One region of the Pseudoalteromonas sp. SCSIO 43201 genome, then DNA from elsewhere that is predicted to be linked to it. Evidence: predicted binding sites of a transcription regulator. Region 1 holds the regulator's gene; the other holds the start of a gene.
What was found. The regulator LexA, encoded in region 1, represses DNA repair genes until DNA is damaged. The targets are predictions, from matches to a motif close to TACTGTATNNNNATACAGTA.

Region 1 (7,831 bases):
CCGTTGCAGCAATGCGACGGGTTTTTTGCATTTGTAGTAAAGTACTTCCATGTAGTATTTCCCCTTCGCGTATCCATGCGCTCACTTCCTCGAACTGGAAGCGTTACTTCGGTTTCTTGTCACCCAAACTCAGAAGTGAAACAAAACAGCCGAAGGCGAGCCCCGCGAAGGGTCGGCCCCGGTCAATGATAGTGTGGGCTTCCCATGTGAAAGTAGAACATCCTACTTCGTAGCGAGCCAGGGACTTATTAGAGAAACCCGTTGCAGCAATGCGACGGGTTTTTTGCTATGTGGGATTTGAAAAGAAAATCTCACAAGATAATCAACACCTCGAAAAGCAATCAACACATTACAAAGCAATCAACACCTCGCGAGGTAAACTCGCTCCCACCACAACATCAACATAGTGCTGAACTGGTAGGAGGCGGTTTACCCGCCGAGCTGTTAGGTCTATCAAACAAAAAGAATAAAACATCCTACTTTGTAACATCACGAGGTAAACTCGCTCCCACCACAATATCAATAAAGTGCTGCACTGGTAGGAGGCGGTTTACCCGCCGAGGGTTTGAGAAAACTCCTTACTCAGTTTTGACGTTGCTCTACTTAAAACTTCTCTCTTCGACTTATCTATCAGCTTATAATTTACTTTCCTTAAGGAAAGTAAATTTAACTCTTTCTCTTTATTGGATTTTTTACATACCTTACTAAGGCTGTAAACTTAATTTATAAGAATAAACAAACATTGCGATTTTTTCTCAGCTGTATATACTTACAGTAAATATAATACTGTATGGAATACCAGTTGATGCGACCTTTAACTAAACGACAAGAGCAAGTCTTTGAACTGATTAAAGTATTCATTAAGGATACTGGCATGCCCCCGACTAGAGCTGAAATCGCTGATGCGTTAGGCTTTAAAAGTGCAAATGCAGCAGAGGAGCACCTTAAAGCACTTGCCAAGAAGGGGGTTATAGAAATGGTTCCTGGAGCTAGTCGAGGTATTAGGTTGGTTGAGGATGAACCAGAACAGTTAGGGTTGCCAATCATCGGCAGGGTAGCTGCTGGAGAACCCATTCTTGCAGAACAACACGTTGAAAGTCATTTCAATGTAGATGCTAGCTTCTTTAAGCCTCATGCGGACTATTTACTTAGGGTTAGTGGTATGAGCATGAAGAACATTGGGATCATGGATGGGGATTTGCTTGCTGTGCATAAGACTCAGGTAGCTGATAATGGTCAAGTAATAGTGGCGCGTGTAGAGGAAGACGTGACAGTTAAGCGCCTAGAGAAAAAAGGCAAAAAGATTTTACTTCATGCAGAAAATGAAGAGTTTCAAGCTATTGAGGTTGATCTTGAACATCAGAACTTTTCTATTGAAGGGCTTGCAGTGGGTGTCATCAGAAACGCCGACTGGATGTAACTTAAGTTGAGCGTAGCACTAATTAAATGGTGTTACGCTCTAGATAAACGCCTTTTTTATTGCTTATCTAAAGTATTGCTAATATTGCCCTCGGCTGGGGTCAAATATAGCTACTCTTAGGTTAGTTTACTACTTTGATAATTCTACATAATACTTTGCCTTCTTACATTTATTAGTTCATAGCTATAAAAACACTTCTAACTGGCATCTTTTCCTAAAATCTTGCGTTTTGTAAATTTCTTGACTATTTGGTTAAGAGTCGTGCAGTAAGTCTATGTACCAATAGACAATATGACAGTCATCCGATAATAACAAAAGGGGCTAAGCGCTGCCTTGAAGGAGACGTCAAATGAAAATTTGTCGATTAGTTGTAGCATTTGTCACCGTGCTAATCGTCATGCCATCACTTGCGAATAGTGATTACAATATGAGGCAGGGCGTAACAGACATTAGCCATCAAGTATATGAGCTCCACATGACTATTTTCCTTATATGTTGTGTGATAGGAGTTATAGTGTTTGGAGTGATGTTCTGGGCATTACTCAAGCACCGTAAATCAACAGGGGCTGTCGCAGCTCAATTTCACGAAAGTACTAAAGTTGAAATTCTTTGGACCACAATCCCCTTTCTGATACTGATAGGAATGGCTATCCCAGCTACGAAAACGCTTATTGCGATGGAAGATACAAGCAAAGCTGATCTAACTATTAAGGTAACAGGTTCACAGTGGAAGTGGCATTACGAGTATATGGGACATGATGTTGAATTTTACTCTTTACTATCTACACCAAGAGATGAAATCAATGATCTGCAAGATAAAAATGACAATTATCTTTTGGAAGTTGATAACCATTTAGTGATCCCAACTGATAGGAAAGTTCGCTTTTTAATGACGTCAGATGACGTTATTCACTCATGGTGGGTACCTGATTTTGCTGTTAAGAAAGACGCTAATCCGGGCTTTATCAATGAAGCATGGACCAAAGTTAATGAGGAAGGAATCTACAGAGGGCAATGCGCAGAGCTCTGTGGAAAAGATCACGGATTTATGCCTGTGGTGGTAGAAGCTGTAAGCCCTGAAAACTTTGAGGTGTGGCTCGATGATGCTAAAGCCGCCAAAGCAAAAGCTGCAGCAGAATCACAGGCGGTGGCAGAGCAAATTTTATCGAAAGAAGAGTTAATGGAGGTCGGCGAACAAACCTACATGGCATATTGTGCTGCTTGTCACCAGCCAACTGGGCTTGGCTTACCTGGCGTCTTCCCCGCTATGAAGGGGAGTGAAGTTGTCATAGGTGATCTTAAACCACACATTGACATCCTTCTGCTTGGTCGTCCTGGTACTGCTATGCAAGCATTTGCAAAGCAATTAACGATTAAACAAATTGCAGGAGTCATCACTTATAAAAGGAATAGCTGGGGTAATGACACAGGAGAGGTGATCCAGCCGAGTCAAATTCAGCAAGAAATTGATGCCTTAGAGGAGGCCAAGTAATGAGTGCTATAGTAGAAGAACATTCAAATCATGGAACTCCTAAAGGCCTAAAACGCTGGCTTTTTACAACCAATCATAAAGATATCGGCACGCTTTACCTATTATTCTCACTGACCATGTTTTTGATTGGTGGTGCAATGGCGATGGTGATACGGGCTGAACTATTTCAGCCAGGATTACAGTTAGTCGATCCGCATTTTTTTAACCAAATGACGACCATTCACGGCTTGATCATGGTATTTGGTGCAGTGATGCCGGCATTTACGGGGCTTGCCAATTGGATGATCCCGATGATGATCGGAGCTCCAGACATGGCGCTTCCAAGAATGAATAACTGGAGCTTCTGGATCTTACCTTTTGCGTTTGCCATTTTGCTCATGTCTTTGTTTCTAGAAGGAGGGGGGCCTGCTTTTGGATGGACTTTTTACGCACCACTATCTACAACCTACAGTAATGATAATACGGCGTTTTTTGTATTTTCAGTTCATATAATGGGGATAAGCTCAATAATGGGCGCTATTAATGTCATCGTTACTATAGTGAACCTTCGAGCGCCAGGTATGACATGGATGAAGCTACCACTATTTGTATGGACTTGGCTTATAACTGCATTTTTACTAATTGCAGTTATGCCTGTTTTGGCTGGTGCTGTCACCATGGTGTTAACTGATAAGTTCTTCGGTACGAGCTTTTTTGATGCCGCAGGTGGTGGTGATCCTGTTATGTTTCAACACATATTCTGGTTCTTTGGTCACCCTGAAGTATATATTATGATACTACCCGCCTTTGGGATTATCTCCACGATAGTGCCTACCTTTTCTAGAAAGAAACTATTTGGCTATGCTTCAATGGTATACGCCACAGCCTCGATTGCTTTACTTTCTTTTGTTGTGTGGGCTCATCATATGTTCACGACAGGAATGCCGCTAGCAGGTGAGCTTTTCTTTATGTATGCGACAATGTTGATTTCTGTACCTACAGGGGTAAAAGTATTTAATTGGGTCGCGACTATGTGGCGAGGGGCAATCAGCTTTGAAGTACCCATGCTCTTTTCTATCGCTTTTATTGTGCTATTCACGATAGGTGGCTTTTCCGGACTTATGTTAGCGATTACGCCTGCTGATTTTCAATATCACGATACCTACTTTGTCGTTGCACACTTCCATTATGTGCTAGTAACAGGTGCCGTGTTCTCTATTATGGCTGCTGCTTATTATTGGCTGCCGAAATGGACTGGCAACATGTTTGATATCAAACTAGCAAAACTGCACTTTTGGCTATCTCTTGTGAGTGTCAATGTATTGTTTTTTCCCATGCACTTTGTTGGCTTGGCAGGAATGCCTCGACGAATACCTGATTATGCACTTCAGTTCGCTGATTTTAATGCCATTATCAGCATTGGTGGCTTTGCTTTTGGTTTATCACAACTATTATTCGTGGCTGTTGTGTATAAGTGTGCCAAAGGAGGTGAGCAGGTGCCCGGTAAAGTGTGGGATGGAGCTGAAGGCCTTGAGTGGGAAGTACCATCACCTGCGCCATATCATACATTTTCTACTCCACCGGAGGTCAAGTAATGCAACATGGACGCCTCCTTAGAAAGCTTCTACTGCTGACTCTGGGCATGTTTGCTTTTGCTTTTGCATTAGTCCCACTTTACGACGTATTTTGTGATGTAACAGGACTCAATGGAAAACCTTCGATGAAAGTGGCAGAGCAAAGCGAGGCTATTATTGATAGCCGTCAAGTTGAGGTAAGTTTCACAACACATAGCCAGGGTCATGCACCATTTAAGGTTGATGCAGCTCAACACTTTGTCAGTGTGCAACCCGGAAAATTAACAGACGTGAAGTTTATTGCAAAGAATATCAGTGACAGTGATCGGATTTTACAAGCAATTCCCTCTGTATCTCCGGGGAAAGCTGCCAAGTATTTACATAAAATGGCCTGTTTTTGCTTCGACCAACAACCAATGAAGGGTAAAGAAGAGGTTGAGTTTGTATTGAGGTTTTATGTAGATACAGAACTGCCTGATGATGTGGAAGAACTAACGCTTTCATACACGTTATTTGATATTACAGAGCGAGTAAGCCAGACACAAAATGTGCAGTTGGGCCAGTTAGTCGCTCTAAAGGAGTTCTAACATGAACCATGAACAAGAAAAATACTACGTTCCAGAGCAAAGCCCTTGGCCTATTGTTGGCGCTTTTGCGCTCTTTTTTATCGCAGTGGGCTGCGCGCTTACAATCATTCAACTTGACTCCCCGAACAATAGTGGCGCAATCCTGTTACTTGTAGGTATCGCTACGCTGATCTATATGATTTTTGGTTGGTTTAGAAACGTAATTCAAGAATCCCAAGCTGGATTGTATTCAGAGCAAATGGATCGCTCGTTTAAACAAGGGATGGGTTGGTTTATTTTTTCCGAAATAATGTTTTTTGGTGCTTTCTTTGGCGCGCTGTTTTATGCACGCATGATAGCTGTTCCTTGGTTAGGTGGAGCAAGTAATAATGTGAGCACAAACGAAGTGCTATGGCCTCAGTTTGAAGCCGCGTGGCCACTATTAACAACGCCTGATGGAACGGTAACACAAGCCATGGGGTGGCAGGGCTTACCATTGATCAACACCATCATACTGCTCGCCTCTTCAATAACGTTAAGTTTGGCACATGTTGCCCTAGAAAAAGATCAAAGGGCAAAAGTAAAAGCCTTTTTAGGGTTAACGGTACTGCTTGGTATTGGCTTTTTAACTCTACAGGTTGAAGAGTATATTCATGCCTATCAAGAACTTGGTTTAACTCTTCAATCTGGAGTTTATGGCAACACCTTCTTTTTACTAACTGGATTTCATGGAGTTCATGTCACGCTTGGGGCGATAATTTTATTTGTGATATGGGTGAGAGTTCTGAAAGGGCACTTTAGTGCGAAAAATCACTTTGCGTTTCAGGCTGGTGCTTGGTATTGGCACTTTGTTGATGTGGTGTGGCTGTGTTTGTTTGTATTTGTTTATGTGTTGTAGAAATAGGCGACGAATGTAATTTGATTAAATCAAACTGAGCAGCCAGACAAATAATAAGAATCACAGCTATAGAGGCATATACTCGATTTAATAGCTGCTTTGCCATTGACCCTTGTTGCCCTGATTTGAGCATGACGAACATCGCTTTAAATAAACTAAGAAAAATAAATAGCAGAAGTACTACGATAATAATTTTAATCATAAGGAGTGTCCGTGAATTTAGGTGCACTTTTTAAAGGTAGATCAAAAACGCCTATATTGGCAGCGTTAATCGTGATGTTGTTATGTGTAGCTCTTTCATATTGGCAATGGCAACGTGCAGCCAAAAAGCATGCAATAAACCAACATATAGAGAAGCGACAAGACCAAAACCTTGCAAATAGAAATAATCCTGAAAGTAAAGTTCCTATCGAGCAAATTGATGGTGAAGTGCAACTAACTGGGCGCTTTGTTGCTGGCGCGGTATGGTATCTTGATAACCAAGTAGTAAAAGGCCGAGTAGGTTTTGACGTTATATCTGTTTTAGAAGTGAGTAAGACTGGTGAATATGTTGTGGTAAATTTGGGTTTTGTCCCACAGCAAGCAAGTCGAATTCCAACACTTACTTCTCTTTCCGAAACAAAGGTAACTTTCCCTGCATACATTAAAACAAACGTGAGTAAAGGCTTTACGTTGGCTGACTCTGCAGCGGAAAGTCAGCAGGCTCATTCGATAATTCAGTATATTGATCTCGCCTACCTATCTAAAGCCTCTAACCGCACTCTATTGCCTATCATTGCATACATGACACATGACGTACTTGGTAGTACTGAGCCACATTACCAACCAGTTGTAATGTCACCACAGAAGCATGAGGCTTATGCTGTTCAGTGGCTGCTGATTGCGTTTTCGGCACTAGTGATCGGATGGAAACTTTCAAAAAAGGAGAGTGGATATGTCTAAGACAGCGATATGGTTTGTCAGTTTGTTCATTATGCCATTACTACTAGCATTCGTTGCACTAAAGTTGGGTTGGCTTCCCAGTAGCACAACTAACCATGGTGAATTTCTACGTCAAGAGGTGAGACAGCCTGCAGTCGTCCAAGATACAGAGTGGAGTATTGTGTATCAGCGTCCAAAGTCATGTAATGAGCAATGCTCTTTGTTGCTTAACAGTCTTCCTAATTTGTATTTGGCACTTGGCAAGCATCAGCAGAAGGTAACTATCGTGGTGTTGCAGAATCAAGGCGAACCTCTTATTGAGCACGCAACTTCATTGCCGCTACAAATCTCCCAACTGCAAGATAACTATATTTATTTGGTAGATAAGACTGGTCTATTTGTTCTTCAGTACGCGCCTATATTAGATCAAAGAAAAACGAGAAGTATACAAAAAGGCTTGCTAAGTGACCTCAAAAAACTATTGAACTACTCTCGCTCAAGCTAGGAGGTTATATATGAATAGAATCAAGCTGGTAATATTTACCTGTTTTGTTACGCTTGCGGTTGTCACTCTTGGTGCTTTCACACGCTTGAGTGACGCAGGTCTTGGCTGCCCTGATTGGCCTGGGTGCTATGGCTTTTTGACTGTGCCCAATGAAGCTCATGAGTTAATCGCTGCAAAAGATCAGTTTCCGCATTTAGAAGTCGAAGCCGACAAAGCTTGGATCGAGATGATCCATCGTTACTTTGCTAGCTTTTTGGGGGCCATTATTCTCCTCCTGGCATGCTTACAATTCTTTAAAAAGCCACAGGTTGAAGGCCCTAATAAACATTACTATTTACTTCTGCTGTTAGTGTTGTTTCAAGGAGCTTTAGGAATGTGGACTGTAACAATGAATTTACAGCCGATAATAGTAATGGGGCATTTACTAGGAGGGTTCAGTATTCTGGCGTTGCTTGTTTTGCTTGCTTTACGACTGA
Region 2 (7,831 bases), 1.9 Mb from region 1:
CACAAGTTGTACTAAAAAACTGGCTTTTAAAATTAAATCGACAAAATTTAGTCCCGATTCCACGTTATTATACTCCCAAAAGTGTTTCGGCGATGGTAGCCATTTATATTATTGAGCGCTTAGAGGCTGCATCTAGTGATAGACTAGAACTACTACCAAAAGGTTCAGCTAGTTTAACCACACTGTAAATACCTTACAATCTCAATACTGCGAATTCATTGTATTTGACGATAAATAACTCAAATCCTTACTGTCCTTCTATTTCATACTTTTTCTATGGTTTTAGCTCCCTGACCTACTGGTTGTAAATATGATTAAAAACTGCATAAAACACTGCTTTTATGCACAAATATAGAATAAAACCTCAAAAAACAGATTGGTCTTACCAATTAACAACAAATTATCTAATATTCACACTTTGTATGAATATAGAACAAACCTATATATTACAAACACTTAAAAAAATCAAACTCTGATCATACGGTTGAATTTCGAACTAATGAAAAACAGCAGGATTAGTTTTTTTAATCCGAAAAAAGAATTTTTCTAGTTTGATGAAAAGTCAAAACCTCTTTAATATACACCCTGTACTGAGCGAGCAGCTGAAGTTTCAGCAAGCACAGTTACTTGCAATAGGATTCTGATTTTTCGTATTGCTTAGATGGAACACTTTGCGGATAAAACCCAAAGTTGATCATCTGTTCCCTGGATTACTTCCTTCAACTTGTTGTTTTGCCCGCATTTATGTGCGGGCTTTTTTTTGCCAAAAATTCAGAGCTCAATTCTAATACCAATTATCTTAATTAAGTAATCTATTTTGAGGCGAGAAAACCTTGTTGATAACCCACTCATATGCCCTGCTATCATCAACGTACCAGCCAATCAAGGTAAGATAAAAGGTTTACGATTTAACCTGAGGTCTGGATAAGGAATGCTCCAACTCATTGTTGCTAAATCACAACTTAGTTTTTTCCTTATCTAGCCAGAGAGTTTTAGGGAAAACACCACTCCCGCGTCCTGCTCTCGCTAAAGTACCTACATCCTGTAGGCAAGGCGAATTTACGCACCAATAGCTAGCAGTTAGCGCTAAAACTGGATGCTAGAAAGGCATTAATTATCCGCAGCTCAGGTTATTTAGTTGTTTCACATAGCAAATTTTAATGTCGGTGGTATTAATCTTTCTCCGTCATATCGAGCTAGCATTAAAACAAATTTGGGTTAATCTACATTGCTGAATTAGATTAACCATGTCGTCATGAACCTTGCTTGAATTGTCAGGAAATGAATAGCCTGAGCTTACGCTTTGAAATGATAGGGGATTTGCGCGGCTATTCATGTTAGAGAGAAAACGGCCACGTAAAGTAATGTATAAATAACTTAGGGCTTGAATAAAGAATTACTGAGTGCAGGTTCGCTATTTGCTAGGGAATAACAGGTGAGAAACATCGCCGTTCCTTCACCTCATTATGTCAAGATATCTGCTTAGCCCAAAGCTAAATTACTCAGGCTTAGACAAATCAAAATGCAAATACGCTTTATCTGAAACAATACGCCCTCTTGGCGTACGTTGAATAAAACCTTGTTGGATCAAAAATGGTTCAATGACATCTTCGATGGTCTCTTTTTCTTCTCCGATTGCCGCCGCGAGGTTATCGAGCCCCACCGGGCCACCGGTAAACTTTTCAATGATTGCCAGCAGATATTTGCGATCCATATAATCAAATCCGCATTTATCAACATCAACCATATCCAGTGCTAAGTGGGCAATCTCTTCAGTGATAGAGCCATCCCCTTTTACTTCAGCAAAGTCTCTGACTCGACGCAATAAACGATTTGCGATCCGTGGTGTACCTCGCGCACGACGAGCAACTTCTGTCGCACCAGATTCGGTGATCTCTAGATTTAAGTGATACGCTGAGCGAGTAACAATCGAAGATAAGTCTGCAACCGAGTAAAACTCTAAACGCTGTACAATGCCAAAACGGTCTCTCAATGGTGAGGTCAAAGAACCAGCGCGTGTCGTAGCCCCTACTAGAGTAAAAGGCGGTAAATCCAGTTTAATTGAACGTGCAGCTGGACCTTCTCCTATCATGATGTCCAATTGGTAATCTTCCATCGCAGGATAAAGAATTTCTTCCACCTGAGGGCTTAAACGATGGATCTCATCAATAAATAACACATCACCTTCTTCAAGGTTAGTCAGTAACGCAGCAAGATCACCTGCCTTTTCAAGCACCGGCCCAGAGGTAGTTTTAATATTGACCTCAAGCTCGTTTGCAACAATGTTCGCAAGCGTCGTTTTCCCTAAACCTGGCGGGCCAAAAATCAGTAAGTGGTCTAACGCTTCTTGCCTTGAGCGCGCTGCTGCAATAAAGATTTCCATTTGCTTTTTAACATGCGGCTGACCGGTATAATCGTTTAGTAATTTAGGCCTAATCGCCCTATCTACTACGTCTTCATTACCTTGGATCTCAGGCTCAATTAATCTATCTGCTTCAATCATAGTTACATCATCGATTTAAGAGCATCTTTGATGATACTCTCTGTCGTCATGCCTTCTTTGTTCACGGCTTTTACCGCTTTTTGTGCTTGAACTTGTTTATACCCTAATGCCATTAATGCCGCAATCGCTTCATCTGACGGGGTGTCGCTTACCGTTGGGTTTTCTTGCGGAGCAAGTACAGCAGCATCACTAAATGGTGTGAGCAAGTCATTGCCAAAGTCTTTTAACTTGTCTTTCATCTCAAGTACTAAACGCTCAGCGGTCTTCTTACCAACACCTGGAATTTTAACCAAAGTTGTCGCATCACCTTGATTAACACAACTAACGAATTGCTCTGCCGACATGCCCGATAAAATCGCAAGCCCAAGTTTGGGTCCTACGCCATTTGCTTTAATTAAGGTTCTAAACAGCGCTCGTGCTATCTTACTATTAAAACCAAATAACAATTGTGCGTCTTCACGAACGACAAAATGGGTAAACACCGAGACTGCTTCTCCCACATTTGGTAGCTCGTAAAAGCAGGTCATTGGCATTTGCACTTCGTACCCAACACCTGCAACGTCGATTAGTATTTCTGGAGGCTGTTTTTCTAACAGTGTACCGCTTAACTTTCCAATCATAGTTATCTTAACCTTCCTCTTACTGTTTTACGTGCGGCTCCGGCCATCTTTATTAAATTTTGCCTTGAGTGGGCATGACAAATTGCTACAGCTAAGGCATCAGCGGCGTCAGCTTGAGGCGTGCCTGGCAGCTTTAGAATGCGCTTAACCATCTCTTGTACTTGGTTTTTATCTGCGCCACCTGTCCCTGCAACCGCTTGTTTAATTTGCCTTGCAGAATACTCGCTGACATTAACCGACTGCATTGTCGCTGCCACGATGGCCGCTCCTCGGGCTTGACCAAGCTTTAGCGCAGAGCTTGGGTTGTGTGCAACAAACACTTGTTCAATTGCAAAATCACTAGGCGAAAACTGCTCTATCAGTTGGGTGATCCCTTGATAGATCATTTTTAAGCGGATGGGAAATTCATGTTCACCCACTTTAATGCAGCCGCTTCCCAAATATTGGAACTTTGCGCCCTGGTGAGCAATCACGCCATATCCAGTAAATCGTGAACCCGGATCAATTCCTAAAATGACAGCCAAAAGCATTGTCTCTTTGTTTTTTGGTTATAATGCCAAAATACTGTATAGATTACCAGTTATAAGCTAGTACATAAGATCAAAAAAGGCGACCTTAGTCGCCTGTTTATATTTGTGCTGAAATGTTATTCGTCTGCATTTTGCTCGGCAAGCTGCTTTTCAACTGAAATAGCAAGCTCTTTAAGTGCATCTGGGTTTGCAGGGCTTGGCGCATCAGTCATCAAACATGATGCCTGAGTTGTTTTCGGGAATGCAATCACATCACGAATATTATCTGTGCCACACAGTAACATCACCAAACGATCAAGACCAAACGCAAGGCCGGCATGTGGTGGAGTGCCATATTTTAGTGCATCCAATAAGAAGCCAAACTTCTCTTGCTGCTCAGCTTCTTCAATACCTAAAATTCTAAAGGCAGCCTGCTGCATTTCATTGTTGTGGATACGAACCGAACCGCCACCAACTTCATAGCCATTAAGTACCATATCATAAGCATCAGAAAGCGTACCTGCTGGGTTTGCTTCAAGCTCTGCCGCACTGACGCCTTTCGGTGCTGTAAATGGATGGTGCACAGCGTGTAAGTTACCTTCGTCGTCTTCTTCAAACATAGGGAAGTCAACAACCCAAAGTGGTGCCCACTTTGATAAGTCTGTAATTTCTAAATCAAGACCAATCTTAAGGCGTAGCGCGCCCATGGCTTCGTTTACAGTATTACGCTTGTCTGCGCCAAAGAGAATAATGTCACCTGTGTTTGCGCCTGTGCGCTCAAGCAGTGCATTGATCACTTCTTCGTTCAAGAACTTAGCAATTGGCGACTGTACGCCTTCGATACCAGCATCACGGTCGTTCACTTTCATCCATGCTAAGCCTTTAGCGCCATAGATGCCTACAAATTTAGTGTACTCATCAATTTGCTTACGAGAAAGTTGTGCCCCACCAGGTACGGATAGCACAGCTACACGACCTTTTTCGTCATTTGCAGGGCCACTTAGTACTTTAAACTCAACATCTTTTACAATGTCAGCGACATCGATCAGTTCAAGTGGATTACGTAAATCTGGTTTATCTGAACCATATTTACTCATCGCTTCGCTGTAAGGCATCACTGGAAACTCGCCTAAGTCAACGTCTAAGAAAGATTGCCACATTTCGCGAACCATCTTCTCTGTAACGCCACGTACTTGGTCTGAACTCATGAATGACGTTTCGATATCGATCTGAGTGAATTCTGGCTGGCGGTCTGCACGCAAATCTTCGTCACGGAAACACTTAACGATTTGGTAGTAACGATCAAAACCAGACATCATCAACAACTGTTTAAATAGCTGCGGTGACTGAGGCAACGCGTAAAAGCTGCCTTTATGCACACGGCTAGGCACTAAGTAATCACGTGCGCCTTCAGGTGTTGCTTTTGTCAGTACTGGTGTTTCGATATCTAAAAATTCGTTTTCATCTAAGAAGCGACGAACGAAACTACTAGCTTTTGCACGCATTTTGATGCGGTCGCTCATTTCAAGACGACGTAGGTCTAAGTAGCGATATTTAAGACGACGCTCTTCCGAGTTTTGTTGGTTAAAATCAAGCGGTAAAGGCTCTGAACGATTGATGATCGTCAGACCCGTACCGAGTATTTCAACTTCACCTGTCGCCATGTCTTTATTCACTTGGCTTTCAGGACGCGCACGGACAACCCCTTTGATCTGAACACAGAACTCTTGGCGCAACGTATTCGCTTTATCCATTAAGCCTTCCACTTCTGGATCGAATACCACTTGCACAAGTCCTTCTCTGTCTCTTAAGTCAACAAAGATTAGGCCGCCAAGGTCACGACGTTTATTGATCCAACCACATAGTTCAACTTCCTGATCTACATGGCTCTTATTTAGTTTTCCGCAGTATATAGAGCGCATAAAATTCCTGTCAGTCCAGTTTGCTCTTACGACTAATCATTTCTCACCACACAATATGAATTCACACTATTGGTAAGGCAGTCGCTAAGACTCGTTTTCAATAACCGACAATTATATAAAAATACGCTGCATTGTCATCCTCAATCTAAGATCTGATACACTATTGGCACATTTAATTGGTATTTTATTTGATATGTTGTATCTGGGTTGTCCACAATGGAGCAGCACACATTGGAAGGGTCGCGTTTTTAGCACGCACTGCAATGCCACAAATATGCTCAAAGAGTATGGTCAAGTGTTTAATAGTGTTGAAGGGAATACTACTTTTTATGCCGATCCTAACCCACAAACAGTACTAAAATGGCTTGAGCAAGTACCTGATGATTTTCGTTTTACGTTTAAGATCCCAAAGCGATTTAGTCACGAAATGGCACTTAGCCACTGCCAAGATGAATTACTTGCTTGGTGTAATACAATGGCACCACTATTTCCTAAAATCGGTATGTTAATGCTGCAATTACCCGCGCAGTTTTCGCCAGAGCAGATAAATAAAATACGACAATTTTTGTCTTGGCTACCCAAATCGCTAACTGTTGGTGTTGAAGTACGGCATTGGGATTTTTATCGCAAGGGCGATGCTGAGCGCAGATACAACCAATATTTAATTGAAAATAATTACAACCGAATCGTAATGGATACTCGCGCACTCTTTAGCGAGCCTGCCAGTACCCCTGCGATTATAGATGCACAGCAAAAAAAGCCACGATTACCTGTGCACGCAATTGCCACAGGGAACAACCCTGTCCTACGCTTTATTGGCTGCTCCAAACTTGAGTCAAATCGAGAGTTTTACCAACCTTGGTTAGTAAAGCTTACTCAGTGGCTCAACGAAGGTAAATCACCTTATGTATTTTTTCATACCGCTGATAATTTTGATGCACCATTTTTAGCAAGACAATTTATCGCTGACTTGAATATGCAGCACCAAGTAAGCAATCCATTCCCCGCTGAAAAAGAAGCAAAGCAAGAGGCGCTGTTTTAATGCCCCATCCCTATTTTTTACACTACTCTGAAGAAGTTCAAGCTCAAGTAACTCAACTAATTGAGCACAAGAAATTAGGTACTTTTTTCAAAAGCCGTTACCCAGAACCACATCAAATAAAAAACGATAAGTTGCTTTACGAATATGTCGAAGGGTTAAGACAACAGTACTTAAAAAATACTCCAAGGGTTTCGCAAGCTAAATTTGAGAAACGCCACAACATGGTAGTTAATGCCTTAGGAACACATACTTTTAAAACCACACGACACGGTCACAAACACAAAACTTCACACCAAATACACATAGCGGCTCAGCTAAAGTACGCACCTGAAGCGATATTGCGGGCGCTAGTTGTTCACGAGCTAGCACACTTTAAAGAGAAGGATCACAACAAAGCATTTTATAAGCTTTGCCAGCACATGGAACCAAGCTACCATCAGCTCGAGCTAGAATTACGGCTGTTTATATTAATGTGTGAAACTGAAGGTAACACCAATTACATTTAACTAAACTGCAATTGGCGCATTTATAAGCTCGATAAGTGCTGAGGATAGCTAGCGTTTACAGCTTGGAGTAAAGCCACTAGCTCTGGCCTTATTCGCGGTTGCCTTAGCAGTGACCATATTTGCCTCAAGCTGCTTTATGCGGTTTTCTGGCGCGGGGTGTGTAGACATAAACTCTGGTGGGCGCTGCTCACTCATTTTGGCCATGTTTTGCCAAAGCGCAACAGAACCTTCTGGGTTAAAACCGGCCTTAGCCATCAAGTCCAGACCTATAACATCTGCCTCACTCTCATGTGAGCGACTAAACGGTAACGCAACACCATATTGCGCCCCCAAGCCCAACCCCTGTAAAATCGCATTTCGGTATTCGACGTTATTCATTTCAAGCACAGCGGCACCTGCTTGAAGCCCTAATTGCAAAATACTGCTTTGAGACACTCGCTCATTTGCGTGTTCTGCAATAACGTGACCGACCTCGTGACCCATCACCGCCGCCAATTGATCTTGGTTTTCAGCTACATTTAGAATGCCAGTATGTACGCCAATTTTGCCCCCAGGCAGCGCAAATGCGTTCGCAGAGTCATCCTCAAATACCACCACTTCCCATTGCTGATTTGCATAGTGCGTTGGCAGTTGCGCTATTAAAGCATTTGCAATACACTTGACGTAGCGATTAGTATTTGCGCTTAGGTAAACCTTTTGCTCCTGTTTCATCTGCTCAAAGCTTGCAAC

Region 2: a site for LexA is predicted at 3,686-3,705, ahead of ruvC (crossover junction endodeoxyribonuclease RuvC). Genes of this name have one in related genera too.

What each region holds. Positions count from the first base shown of each region.
Region 1 covers NZ_CP072683.1:382,216-390,046, forward strand. The annotation lists gene lexA (transcriptional repressor LexA) at 806-1,420, shown strand; gene coxB (cytochrome c oxidase subunit II) at 1,770-2,912, shown strand; gene ctaD (cytochrome c oxidase subunit I) at 2,912-4,486, shown strand; gene J8Z24_RS01635 (cytochrome c oxidase assembly protein) at 4,486-5,052, shown strand; gene J8Z24_RS01640 (cytochrome c oxidase subunit 3) at 5,054-5,929, shown strand; gene J8Z24_RS01645 (DUF2909 family protein) at 5,829-6,131, opposite strand; gene J8Z24_RS01650 (SURF1 family protein) at 6,143-6,871, shown strand; gene J8Z24_RS01655 (redox-active disulfide-containing membrane protein) at 6,864-7,355, shown strand; gene J8Z24_RS01660 (COX15/CtaA family protein) at 7,366-7,831, shown strand, end outside.
Region 2 covers NZ_CP072683.1:2,452,680-2,460,510, forward strand. The annotation lists gene tolQ (protein TolQ) at 1-63, opposite strand, end outside; gene ruvB (Holliday junction branch migration DNA helicase RuvB) at 1,499-2,503, opposite strand; gene ruvA (Holliday junction branch migration protein RuvA) at 2,506-3,123, opposite strand; gene ruvC (crossover junction endodeoxyribonuclease RuvC) at 3,126-3,647, opposite strand; gene aspS (aspartate--tRNA ligase) at 3,770-5,554, opposite strand; gene J8Z24_RS10475 (DUF72 domain-containing protein) at 5,748-6,596, shown strand; gene J8Z24_RS10480 (M48 metallopeptidase family protein) at 6,596-7,102, shown strand; gene J8Z24_RS10485 (M48 family metallopeptidase) at 7,151-7,831, opposite strand, start outside.